Regions from separate parts of the Halomonas sp. KM007 genome, predicted to be linked through region 1. Evidence: riboswitches for the same ligand, from Rfam matches in the RefSeq annotation. Region 1 holds a riboswitch; the other holds the start of a gene.
What was found. Region 1 has a riboswitch for thiamine pyrophosphate ahead of tenA (TenA family protein). Riboswitches for the same ligand answer to the same signal wherever they lie in the genome.
Positions count from the first base shown of each region.

Region 2: it holds a riboswitch for thiamine pyrophosphate, as region 1 does, so the genes downstream of both, thiM (hydroxyethylthiazole kinase) here and tenA (TenA family protein) in region 1, are expected to answer to the same signal.

Region 1 covers NZ_CP136131.1:2,936,264-2,941,501, reverse strand. The annotation lists gene RVM27_RS13860 (IS1182 family transposase) at 1-429, shown strand, start outside; gene RVM27_RS13855 (hypothetical protein) at 1,177-1,920, opposite strand; TPP riboswitch at 2,041-2,172, shown strand; gene tenA (TenA family protein) at 2,258-2,926, shown strand; gene thiC (phosphomethylpyrimidine synthase ThiC) at 2,952-4,868, shown strand; gene aztC (zinc ABC transporter substrate-binding protein AztC) at 4,985-5,238, shown strand, end outside.
Region 2 covers NZ_CP136131.1:1,609,291-1,614,528, forward strand. The annotation lists gene RVM27_RS07440 (DUF6164 family protein) at 1-233, opposite strand, end outside; gene gloA (lactoylglutathione lyase) at 235-768, opposite strand; gene RVM27_RS07450 (DUF2237 family protein) at 975-1,349, shown strand; gene RVM27_RS07455 (hypothetical protein) at 1,470-1,814, shown strand; TPP riboswitch at 1,863-1,954, shown strand; gene thiM (hydroxyethylthiazole kinase) at 1,981-2,790, shown strand; gene thiE (thiamine phosphate synthase) at 2,780-3,394, shown strand; gene RVM27_RS07470 (LysR family transcriptional regulator) at 3,391-4,311, shown strand; gene RVM27_RS07475 (DoxX family protein) at 4,404-4,814, shown strand; gene RVM27_RS07480 (DODA-type extradiol aromatic ring-opening family dioxygenase) at 4,868-5,238, shown strand, end outside.

The DNA.
Region 1 (5,238 bases):
TATGCCTGCAATGCCTGCGAGGGCTGTCCGCAACGGATTGCTTGTACCCGTTCGGTCCGGGGGCGCCGAATCAAACATTACCCGGAGGACGAAGCACGCCTGGCATTGCAACAAATCATGACCCACCCGGGAGCCCAAGCGGTCTTCCGGCAGCGAAAGGCCATGGTCGAGCCAGTGTTTTCAGCGCTACGTCAGCAACAGGGACTGTCTCGCTTCCGGCGCCGTGGGCTGGCGGGTGTCAAACGCGAGTTTTCCTTGCATGCCCTGGCTTACAACTTGGCTCGCGCTGTAGCGCTGAGCCTTTGTCATCATCTCTGGGAGTGGTTGTGGGGATGCCTGGGATTACCTTACCTAGCAACAAAGAAAAAGATCGCGCCTCCCAGGGCGTGCGTGATGATGTCGTCCAGCCATCGACATCGTTGTGTATAGGTTTAGTTTTGAGTCGTTAGGAGATTTGCGACAACCTCTGAACGGCGGGGCTTGTCGCGCACTGGGTCAGAAGTCCATTGGGTTAGTGAAGGGCAGTTATGCTTCCATGAAGCCCGTGTGTTCGATCAAGCTAACGCCTAGCGTCTCCCCACTTTTCCACAGGTGGTGCTGTAACTGCCTGAATAGCGTTGAAAATTTCAGTGCTATCAACGAGATCGGGGCTTTCCCGCCGGTATCATGTTGTTACCCCTAACACCATGAACCAAAAGGAAAACCCCGATGCTTCAAGATGCCAAAGACCGCGCCAAATGGAAAGCTCGCCTGATCGACTGGTGTGACGACCTGTCGGATCACCTCGCTCGACCCGTCGTGAAGCTGGCGGCAGAAACGCTCTTTGGCATCCTGGCCAGCGGTAGTTTGCGCCAGGCCGAGATCGCCCGCGCCTTGAAGGAACCCTGTCGGCTACACCACACGCAGAAGCGGTTGTCGCGCATGCTGTCCCGGCACAGCGAGCTTGCCTGGGCCGCGGAGCAACTGCAGCTCCAGCGGATCACGCCCTATATCACCGATGACATGGTGCTGGCCATCGATCCGGGCGACCTGAACCGGGATGGTGCCCCGACCAGTGAATACCGAACCCGCGTTCGCGACGGTGATACCGGCGAGATCGTCGGCGGTTATCCGCTGATCAGCGTGGTGGCACGCGACCTGAAGCGGGGCACCACCTGGCCACTGCTCACGCGGCTGCTATCGCCGGCTCGCGGCGGCTACCGCAGTGAAAACACCGATATCCTGAGCGTGATGGATACCGTGCAGCGCCATGTGGAGGGCCGGCCACTGTGGGTCATCGATCGTGGCGGCGATCGAGGGCGGCTGTGGGATGCCTGGCTGCGCGCCGAGCGTCATGTGCTGGTCCGGGCCGCCAATCAGCGCTTCTGGCAGTGGCGAGATACCGCCAAGACGTCGCAGCAGATTGCCCGAGATCTGCCACTGAAGCACCGCGGCCATTTGCGCCGTGGGCAGCATATCCCGGTGCGGTTCGGCATCACCAAGGTCACACTGCGGGAGCATCCGGAGACGCCGCTGTGGATGATCGTTGTCGATCATGAGAAGTCGGAGCGCCTGGTGCTGGTGACGACGCGCCCGGTGCGTGGTCGCCGCCAAGGCGAGCGGATGATTCAGGCTTACCTGGATCGCTGGGCCTGCGAGGAGGGGTACCGGTTCACCAAGCAGGGGTTCGACCTGGAGGGTGTCCAGGCGCGCCGTTTCACGACGCTGCAGAACCTGGTGGCGCTGGCCAGCCTGGCCTGGGCACTGCTTGCGGCCTATCAGGACCGAGCGCCGGAGTTGGTGCGGCACGCGCAACGTCAGAAGCGACACCGCCGGCTGATATTCCCGTTCTATAGCCTGCAGCGGGGCTGGCAACGTCTGTTTGCTCAGGGCCGAAGTGTTTTCTACCCCTTTGGAGAAGAGCGCCAGGCGCCGAGGCACGAATACCAGACTTGTTCACCTCCTCAGGAGGACTATGCCGATGACACGCCGGAAAATGGGGAGACCCTAGAAGCTAACGCCCCTTGCATCTCCCCCTCTCGCCTCCTACACTGCGCTGAATACTGCTTGACGGGGTGCCGGTGGAACCGGCTGAGATCGCTATACGGCTGGCTGCTACAGCAAGTCGTCACGGCGGGGCCCGTTGAACCTGATCCGGCTAGTACCGGCGTAGGAATCAAGCGGTGGTTGGGGTGCGCCGTGTTCACCTGATACCTTGCCCCAACTCACTCTCCCTACGCCCGTGCGCCGGTTCGCTGTACCACCGGAGGCATCCAATATGGGCTACCGCTTTACCGATCTCACCACCGCTTGCCAGAACGATTGGCGCGCCTACATCGAGCACGATTTCGTGCGCCAACTGGGCAATGCCACGCTGCCTGAGGCGTCGTTTCGCCACTACTTGAAGCAGGATTACCTGTTCTTGATCCACTTCGCCCGCGCCTACGCGCTGGCCGCCTACAAAAGCCCCACCCTGGCGGATCTGCGCCAGGCCCACGAGGGCCTGAAAGCCATCGTGGATGTGGAGCTGGGCCTGCACGTGGGCTTTTGCCAAGAGTGGGGCATCAGCGAACAGGAGCTTGCCGAACTCCCCGAAGCCCGCGCCACGCTGGCCTACACCCGCTATGTGCTGGATACCGGCAATCGCGGCGACCTGCTCGATTTGCACGTGGCGCTGGCCCCGTGCCTGGTGGGCTACGGCGAAATCGCCAACTGGCTGAACGCGCAGCCCTCTACGCTGCGCGGCGCGCAAAACCCCTTCGATGCCTGGATCGCCATGTACGAAAGCGAGGAGTTCCAGGCCGCCATGCAGGCGGAGCTTGCGTGGCTCGATGTCCGCCTGGCGGACGTCACCCCTGCCCGTTTTGCTGAGCTGAGCAAGATCTTCCGCGATGCCACCCGCCTGGAAATCGACTTCTGGCAGATGGGTTTAGACCTTTCTGAATAACCTCCTACAACATAGAGCAACCGTCATGACCAAGACCGTCAAAAGCAAAACCGCCCACTTTTTAGCCGAAACCGCCCAGGTCGATGCCGCCGCCGTGGCCCCACTGCCCGGCTCGCGCAAGGTGTACGTGGAAGGCTCACGGCCGGATATTCGCGTGCCGTTTCGGGAAATCACCCTCTCGCCCACCAAAACCAGCGGCGTGGATGAGCAGAACCCGCCGCTGTTGGTGTACGACACTTCCGGCCCCTACACCGACCCCAACGCCCGCATCGATTTGCGCCAGGGCCTGCCAGAGCTGCGCCGGGCCTGGATCGAAGAGCGCAACGACACCGAGTTTTTGGATGGCCCTACCAGCCAGTACGGCCAGCGCCGCGCCAACGACCCCACCCTTGCCCAGCTGCGCTTTGATTTGACCCGCACACCCCGCCGCGCGAAAGCGGGCAAGAACGTGACCCAGCTGCACTACGCCCGCCAGGGCATCATCACGCCGGAAATGGAGTTCATCGCCCTGCGTGAAAACCAGCGCCGCCAGGCGTTGGGTACGGCAGAGGTAGAGCGCATTCTGGGCCATCAGCATGCAGGCCAGAGCTTTGGCGCCAGCTTGCCCAAGGAGATCACGCCGGAGTTCGTGCGCGATGAGGTGGCCCGTGGCCGGGCGATCATTCCCAACAACATCAACCACCCGGAAAGCGAGCCGATGATCATTGGCCGCAACTTCCTGGTGAAGATCAACGGCAACCTGGGCAACTCGGCGGTCACCTCTTCCATCGAAGAGGAAGTGGACAAGATGACCTGGGGCATCCGCTGGGGTGCGGATACCATCATGGATCTCTCCACCGGCCAGAACATCCATGAAACCCGCGAGTGGATCATCCGCAACTCGCCGGTGCCGATTGGCACGGTGCCCATCTATCAGGCGCTGGAGAAGGTCAACGGCATTGCCGAAAACCTCACCTGGGAGATCTTCCGCGATACGCTGATCGAGCAGGCGGAACAGGGGGTGGATTACTTCACTATCCACGCCGGGGTACTGCTGCGTTACGTGCCGCTCACCGCCAACCGCGTCACCGGTATCGTCAGCCGTGGCGGTTCCATCATGGCGAAGTGGTGCCTGTATCACCATCAGGAGAGCTTCCTGTACACCCACTTCGAGGAGATCTGCGAGATCTGCAAGCAGTACGATGTGGCGTTCTCGCTGGGCGACGGCCTGCGCCCCGGCTCCATTGCCGATGCCAACGACGAAGCGCAAATGGCGGAGCTGAAAACCCTGGGCGAACTCACCCATATTGCCTGGAAGCACGACGTGCAGGTGATGATCGAAGGCCCCGGCCACGTGCCCATGCACCTGGTGAAAGAGAACATGGACAAGCAGCTGGAGTACTGCGACGAAGCGCCCTTCTATACCCTCGGCCCGCTGGTGACGGATATCGCCCCCGGCTACGACCACATTACCTCTGGCATTGGGGCGGCGATGATTGGCTGGTTTGGTTGCGCCATGCTCTGCTACGTGACGCCGAAAGAGCACCTGGGCCTGCCCAACAAGGATGACGTGAAAACCGGCATCATCACCTACAAGATTGCCGCCCACGCAGCGGATTTGGCCAAGGGCCACCCCGCGTCGCAGCGGCGCGATAACGCGCTCTCCAAGGCGCGCTTCGAGTTCCGCTGGGAAGACCAGTTCAACCTGGGCCTGGACCCGGACACCGCCCGGGAATTCCACGATGAAACCCTGCCGAAGGATTCCGCCAAGGTGGCCCACTTCTGCTCCATGTGCGGGCCGAAGTTCTGCTCGATGAAGATCAGCCAGGAAGTGCGCGACACCTATCGCGACCGCACCCCGGAAAACGCCAGCGAAAGCGACGCCGAGGCGGTGAAGCGCGGCATGCAGGAGCAGGCGGAGAAGTTCCGCCGGGAAGGCAGCGAGCTATACCAGGAGGTGTGACCGCTCTCCCCCCGCCTGCGGGCGGGGGGAGCAACCCACTGGATGTTCGGTCTCTTTGATGTTCGGCCCCTTTATTGTTATGTTATAACATATATACTCAATCAAGGAGCCTCACCGTGGGTCTGTTGAAACGCGTACCTCCTCTGCTGGCGGCAGGCATGTTGGCGCTGGGCAGCCTGAACGCCATGGCCGATGAGCCCACCCTGAACGTGGTGGCCTCGTTCTCGATCATCGAAGACCTGGCCCGCCAGGTCGGTGGTGAACGCATCGCGCTGACCAGCATCGTGGGCGCCAACGACGACGCCCACGTTTACGAGCCCACCCCCGCCGACGTTCGCCAGGTGGCGCAGGCAGACGTGGTGCTCATCAA
Region 2 (5,238 bases), 1.3 Mb from region 1:
GCTTCCTGGTGGGCCTTTCGCACGCTGGCCTGGCGTTCGACCTGGTACTGCGCCAGCAGCGCCTCGGCGTCGTCTCGCTGGGCCGGGTTGCGCAGCCAGATGGCATCGACCCCCAGGCGGAAAAACCCCGCCTGGGTTTCATACACGTCGAAGCCGTGTTCATCCAGCAGTTGGCGCACTTCCATGGCCTCTTCATCGGTCACGTGGCGCAACCGGAACAGCAAATGTGCCATGTTAGCCGCCCAATGCCGCCATGCGATCCGCCTGAATCACTTCGATCCAGTAGCCATCCGCGTCCTTGACGAAAATGACGTCTTTCATCTTGCCCTGGTCGGCACGCTTCACGAAGGTGACATCGTGCTCGTCGAACCAGGCCTGGGCGGCCTCCAGGTCCGGCACGCTGAAGCAGATGTGGCCAAACCCCTGGGGCTCGGCATTGCCGTCGTGGTAGGCAAAGTCCTGCTCGGTTTCGGTGCCCCAGTTGTGGGTCAGTTCCAGCAGGCCCTTCTGGCTGAAAGTCCAGGCGGTGCGAGCGTTCTGGTCCTCCGGCACCTGGTCGTCGGCTTCCACGTTGGCCAGAAAATAGAGCGAGAACTGCATTTCTTCGAAATCCAGCCGCCGCAGCACCTGCATGCCAAATACGCGGGAATAGAACGCCAGCGCGCGCTCCGGGTCCTTGACCCGCAGCATGGTGTGATTCAACCGAAACCCTTGGGTCTGGGGAGCCGCAGGGGCAACACCGGGATGCTGTTCACCTGAAAACGACATGACTTTCTCCTGTTGCTGCGTGATGTATCTGGCAATTGGTGCCCAAGTAGGCACTTTGGTACGTAAATACTTTGACGAAGCCCATACCATGTACAAGGCTTTAGGCTGCTGCTAACGCGAACCCCATCGAATCCGCCGTTACCGCCCCTTGGGTCATGTATGAGGGCGGCGCTGCGATAATTCTAGCCCCTGCCTGAGGAGGCCGCATGTCACGTGATCTCAATGTACTGGGTGAGCCGCTCACCCCCTGCTGTCACTCGCCCAAGACGGGGTTTTATCGTGATGGCTTTTGCCGGGTCGGCACCGACGATGTGGGCATTCATTCGGTATGTGCCATGGTCACCGAGGAGTTCCTGGCGTTTTCCCGCGCGCAGGGCAATGACCTGGTCACCCCGCGCCCCGAGTACGGCTTTCCTGGCCTGCGGCCCGGTGATCGCTGGTGCCTGTGTGCCCACCGTTGGGCAGAAGCCGCAGAGGTCGGTCTGGCCCCGCCGGTGATTCTGTCAGGCACCAATGCACGCACGCTGGACATCATTCCGCTGATCAAACTACAGCAACACGCCCTGGATGCAGTGCACTAGGCCTGCCAGCGCGCGGGGCGCTTCCCCAGGCATTGGTCGTAGTGGATTTTCTATGCAACTCTTCTACACTACTGTCTCTACAGCTGTACATTCAGCGTATCGTTAGCCTGGGAGTGTGTCATGACCGACATTGAAATGACGCTAGATGATCGCCTGACGTTGAAGCAGTTGGCCAACGCGCTACAGAACGGCTTTTCCCCCATCGTGGAGGTCGTCTCGATGGATGGCATCTACAAGGTCCGCTTTCATCATGCCCACGGCGTCTCGGACCTGAGCAATGCACAGGGGCAAGTCAGCACGTTTCTGGGCACCGGAGAAATCCGCGACACCCTCGGGCAACTGGGGCTGACCCACGGCGTATTGACCTGTTCCGACCAGTGTGGCGACGAGATGATCGGCGTCTCGGGCAGCGCCATGACGCCCGATGAAATGCTGACCTACGGCACACGCATCGCGTTTCGCTGATCTTTCCGCACCATTGGCTTTACACATCCCGCCTGGCCGAGGATAGTACGCCTACGACAGGGGCGCCGCGACGCGGCTGAGAAGCACCCTTTGAACCTGAACCGGATAGCACCGGCGTAGGGAGTCGTGGTGCTTCCATTCACCACCTCCCTGCCGGGAGGAAGTCATGACCCTACCCAGCCCACGCGAGACGCTGCTCGCGCTGCGTGACCAGACCCCGCTGGTTCACTGCATCACCAACTACGTTGCCATGAACAGTACCGCCAACCTGCTGCTGGCCGCCGGGGCCTCCCCCGCCATGCTGCATGCCCAGGAAGAAGTGGCGGAATTTACCGCCATCGCGGGAGCGCTCTCGATCAACATCGGTACGCTCTCTACCCCTTGGGCCGAAGCCATGCAGCTGGCCGCCCAATCAGCCCAGGCCCACGCGGTGCCCTGGGTGCTGGACCCGGTTGCCGTGGGCGCTACGCGGCTGCGCCAGCAAACCTGCCTGTCTCTGCTGGCTTACCAGCCCAGTGTGATTCGTGCCAATGCCTCGGAAATCATGGCGCTGAGCGGCCTTGCCCACCAGGGCCGGGGCGTGGATGCCACGGTCAGCACCGACGATGCCACCCAAGCGGCCATCACCCTGGCGCGTCGGTATCACTGTGTCGTCGCCATGACCGGGGCCACCGATATCGTCACCGATGGCCAGTCGCTGTATCGTTTGACCGGCGGCCACCCGCTGATGCCACGGGTAACCACCCTGGGCTGCGGGCTCAGCGCGCTGGTCGCCGGTTTCGTGGCGGCCAACCGTCACGCCCCGCTGGCCGCCACGCTCGGCGCCCTGACCTACTTTAATCTGGCAGGCAGCCACGCCGGGCAGCAGGCCGAAGGGCCGGGCAGTTTCTATGTGGCGCTGCTGGATACCCTGTACTCGCTCACGGCAGATGACCTGCCTGCACTACCTCACTCGGAGACCCTACATGTCGGTTGATCTTACGCTCTACCTGGTCACGGATGCTCAGCTATGCGCCTCCACGGGCCTGGAACGTACCGTGGAAGCCGCCGTGGCAGGAGGCGTCACGCTGGTCCAGCTACGCGACAAGCAGGCCAGCGACGAGGCCATGATTGCCCAGGCCAAGCGTCTCAAGGAAGTGCTGGCAGGTAGCGGAGTGCCGCTGATCATCAATGACCGGCTGAACGTGGCGCACGCCAGCGGTGCCGACGGCTTGCACGTTGGCCAGAGCGATACGGACGTGATGCAGGCCCGCCAGGTACTGGGCGAGCAGGCGATCATCGGGCTCTCCATCAATACTCTGGAACAGTTGCAGCGTGCCCCCGTGGCGCTGCTGGATTACGTGGGGCTGGGGCCTGTGTTTGCCACCGGGAGCAAGCAGGACCACGCGCAGCCCATCGGTTTTACCGGGCTGGCCCAACTGGCCAGTGCCTGTCCGCTGCCCAGCGTGGCCATCGGTGGCTTGAAAGCCGAGCACGCCGCCCAGGTGAAAGCCGCCGGTGCCCACGGGCTCGCGGTGATCTCGGCCATTTGCGGCCATCCTGACCCACGTCAGGCGGCCCAGGCGTTCTTCAGGTCATGACCCAGTTCGACCAGCTGACAGCCTTCGTCAAGGTGGCCGAGTTGGGCAGTTACACGCGGGCGGCGGAGGCCCTGGACCTCTCGCGCACCTTGCTATCGCGCCGGGTCATGGCGCTCGAGGAATCGCTGGGCGCGCGGCTGATACAGCGCACCACCCGGCGGCTGCACCTGACGGAAGCAGGCGAGCGCTATCTGGCCCGCGCACAGGCGATCCTGCTGGCTCTGGAGGAGGCTGCCAATGAAGTGGGTAGCGGCCTTCAAAGCGTGAGCGGACGACTGCGCATCAACGGGCCCATGAGCTTTGGCACTCGCTACCTGGCTCCCGAGGTGGCTCGCTTCATGCGGGATCATCCCCACCTGGAGGTGCGCCTGGACCTCAATGACCGCCGTGTAGACCTGCTCGAAGAGGGATACGACCTGGCCATTCGCATTGGCAGCCTGCCGGATTCCAGCCTGGTGGCCAAGCGCCTGGCACGCTGCCAGATGGTGTTCTGCGCCTCTCCTGACTACCTGGCACAGCACGGCACTCCCACCCGCCTGGAGGCGCTGGCCGACCATCGTTGCCTACGCTATCGCAGCGGCCAGAACAGCGGCGACTGGCGCGTGGGGCAGCAGTGGTTGAGTGTCGACGGACCGCTGGAGAGCAATAACGGCGATATGCTGACCCATGCCGCGGAAGCCGGGCTAGGTATCGCCCATCAGCCCAGCTTCCTGGTGACCGAAAGCATCGCCCAGGGCCGCCTGGTGCCGCTATTGCAGGAGATACCTCCCACGTACCTGGACATCCACGCGCTCTATCCTGCCCGGCAGTTTTTGCCTGCCAAAGTGGCACGCCTGATCGACCAGTTGACGGTTGCCTGGGGCGACCCACCCGCCTGGGAGAAGGCGCTGGGATTGTCGCGCCCAGCGCAACAGTGAAGTGCCAAAAGCAGGGATTATCCAGACAGGCAGTCGTCGTAAAGTGGCGTCATCGCATCCAGAGGGGATGCCGACGACCACGAGAGAACACCATGACGACGACACTGACGACTCAAGCATCACACCTGCATGCCACTGCCCTGCTGCGCATCAGCCTGGGTATCATGACCCTGGCCCACGGGCTGTTGAAAGTATTCGTGTTCACCCTGCCTGGAACGGTCGGCTATTTTGAGTCGCTGGGCCTGCCAGGCTTTCTGGCCTACCTGACCATTGCGGCGGAAGTCGGCGGAGGCCTGGCCCTGCTGCTGGGTATCTATACGCGCTGGGTCAGCCTGGCCCTGGTACCGGTTTTGCTGGGAGCCGCCTGGGTACATATCGGTAACGGCTGGCTCTTTTCCAACCCGGGCGGCGGCTGGGAATTCCCGGTATTCTGGGCCATTGCACTGGTCGTGCAAGCCGGCCTTGGCAGCGGCAGCCTGGTCGTTGCACGCCGCTTCGCGTGAGCCACTGGCCTGCTGGCGTCCCTACGCTGGCAGGCCACACATCGAGGTGCCTTATGTTACCTAGCCTGTTTATCTCTCACGGCTCGCCCATGCTGGCGCTGACCCCCACGCCCGCTCACCAGTTCCTGCGTGAGCTGGGCCAGACGCTTCGCCCCAAGGCCATCGTCGTGGTCTCAGCCCACTGGGAAACGCCGGAGCTGCTCATCAGTCAGAGCGCTCACCCCGAGACCCTCCACGATTTTGGCGGTTTTCCGGCGGCGTTGTTCGCCGTGCAGTACCCGGCACCGGGGGACCCAGCCCTGGCCGCAACGCTGGGCAACACGCTCGGTGCCAGACTCGTGGAGCGCGGCATGGACCACGGCGCTTGGGTGCCACTTTCCCTGATGTACCCCGAGGCCAGGCTACCGGTCGTGTCGCTGTCGCT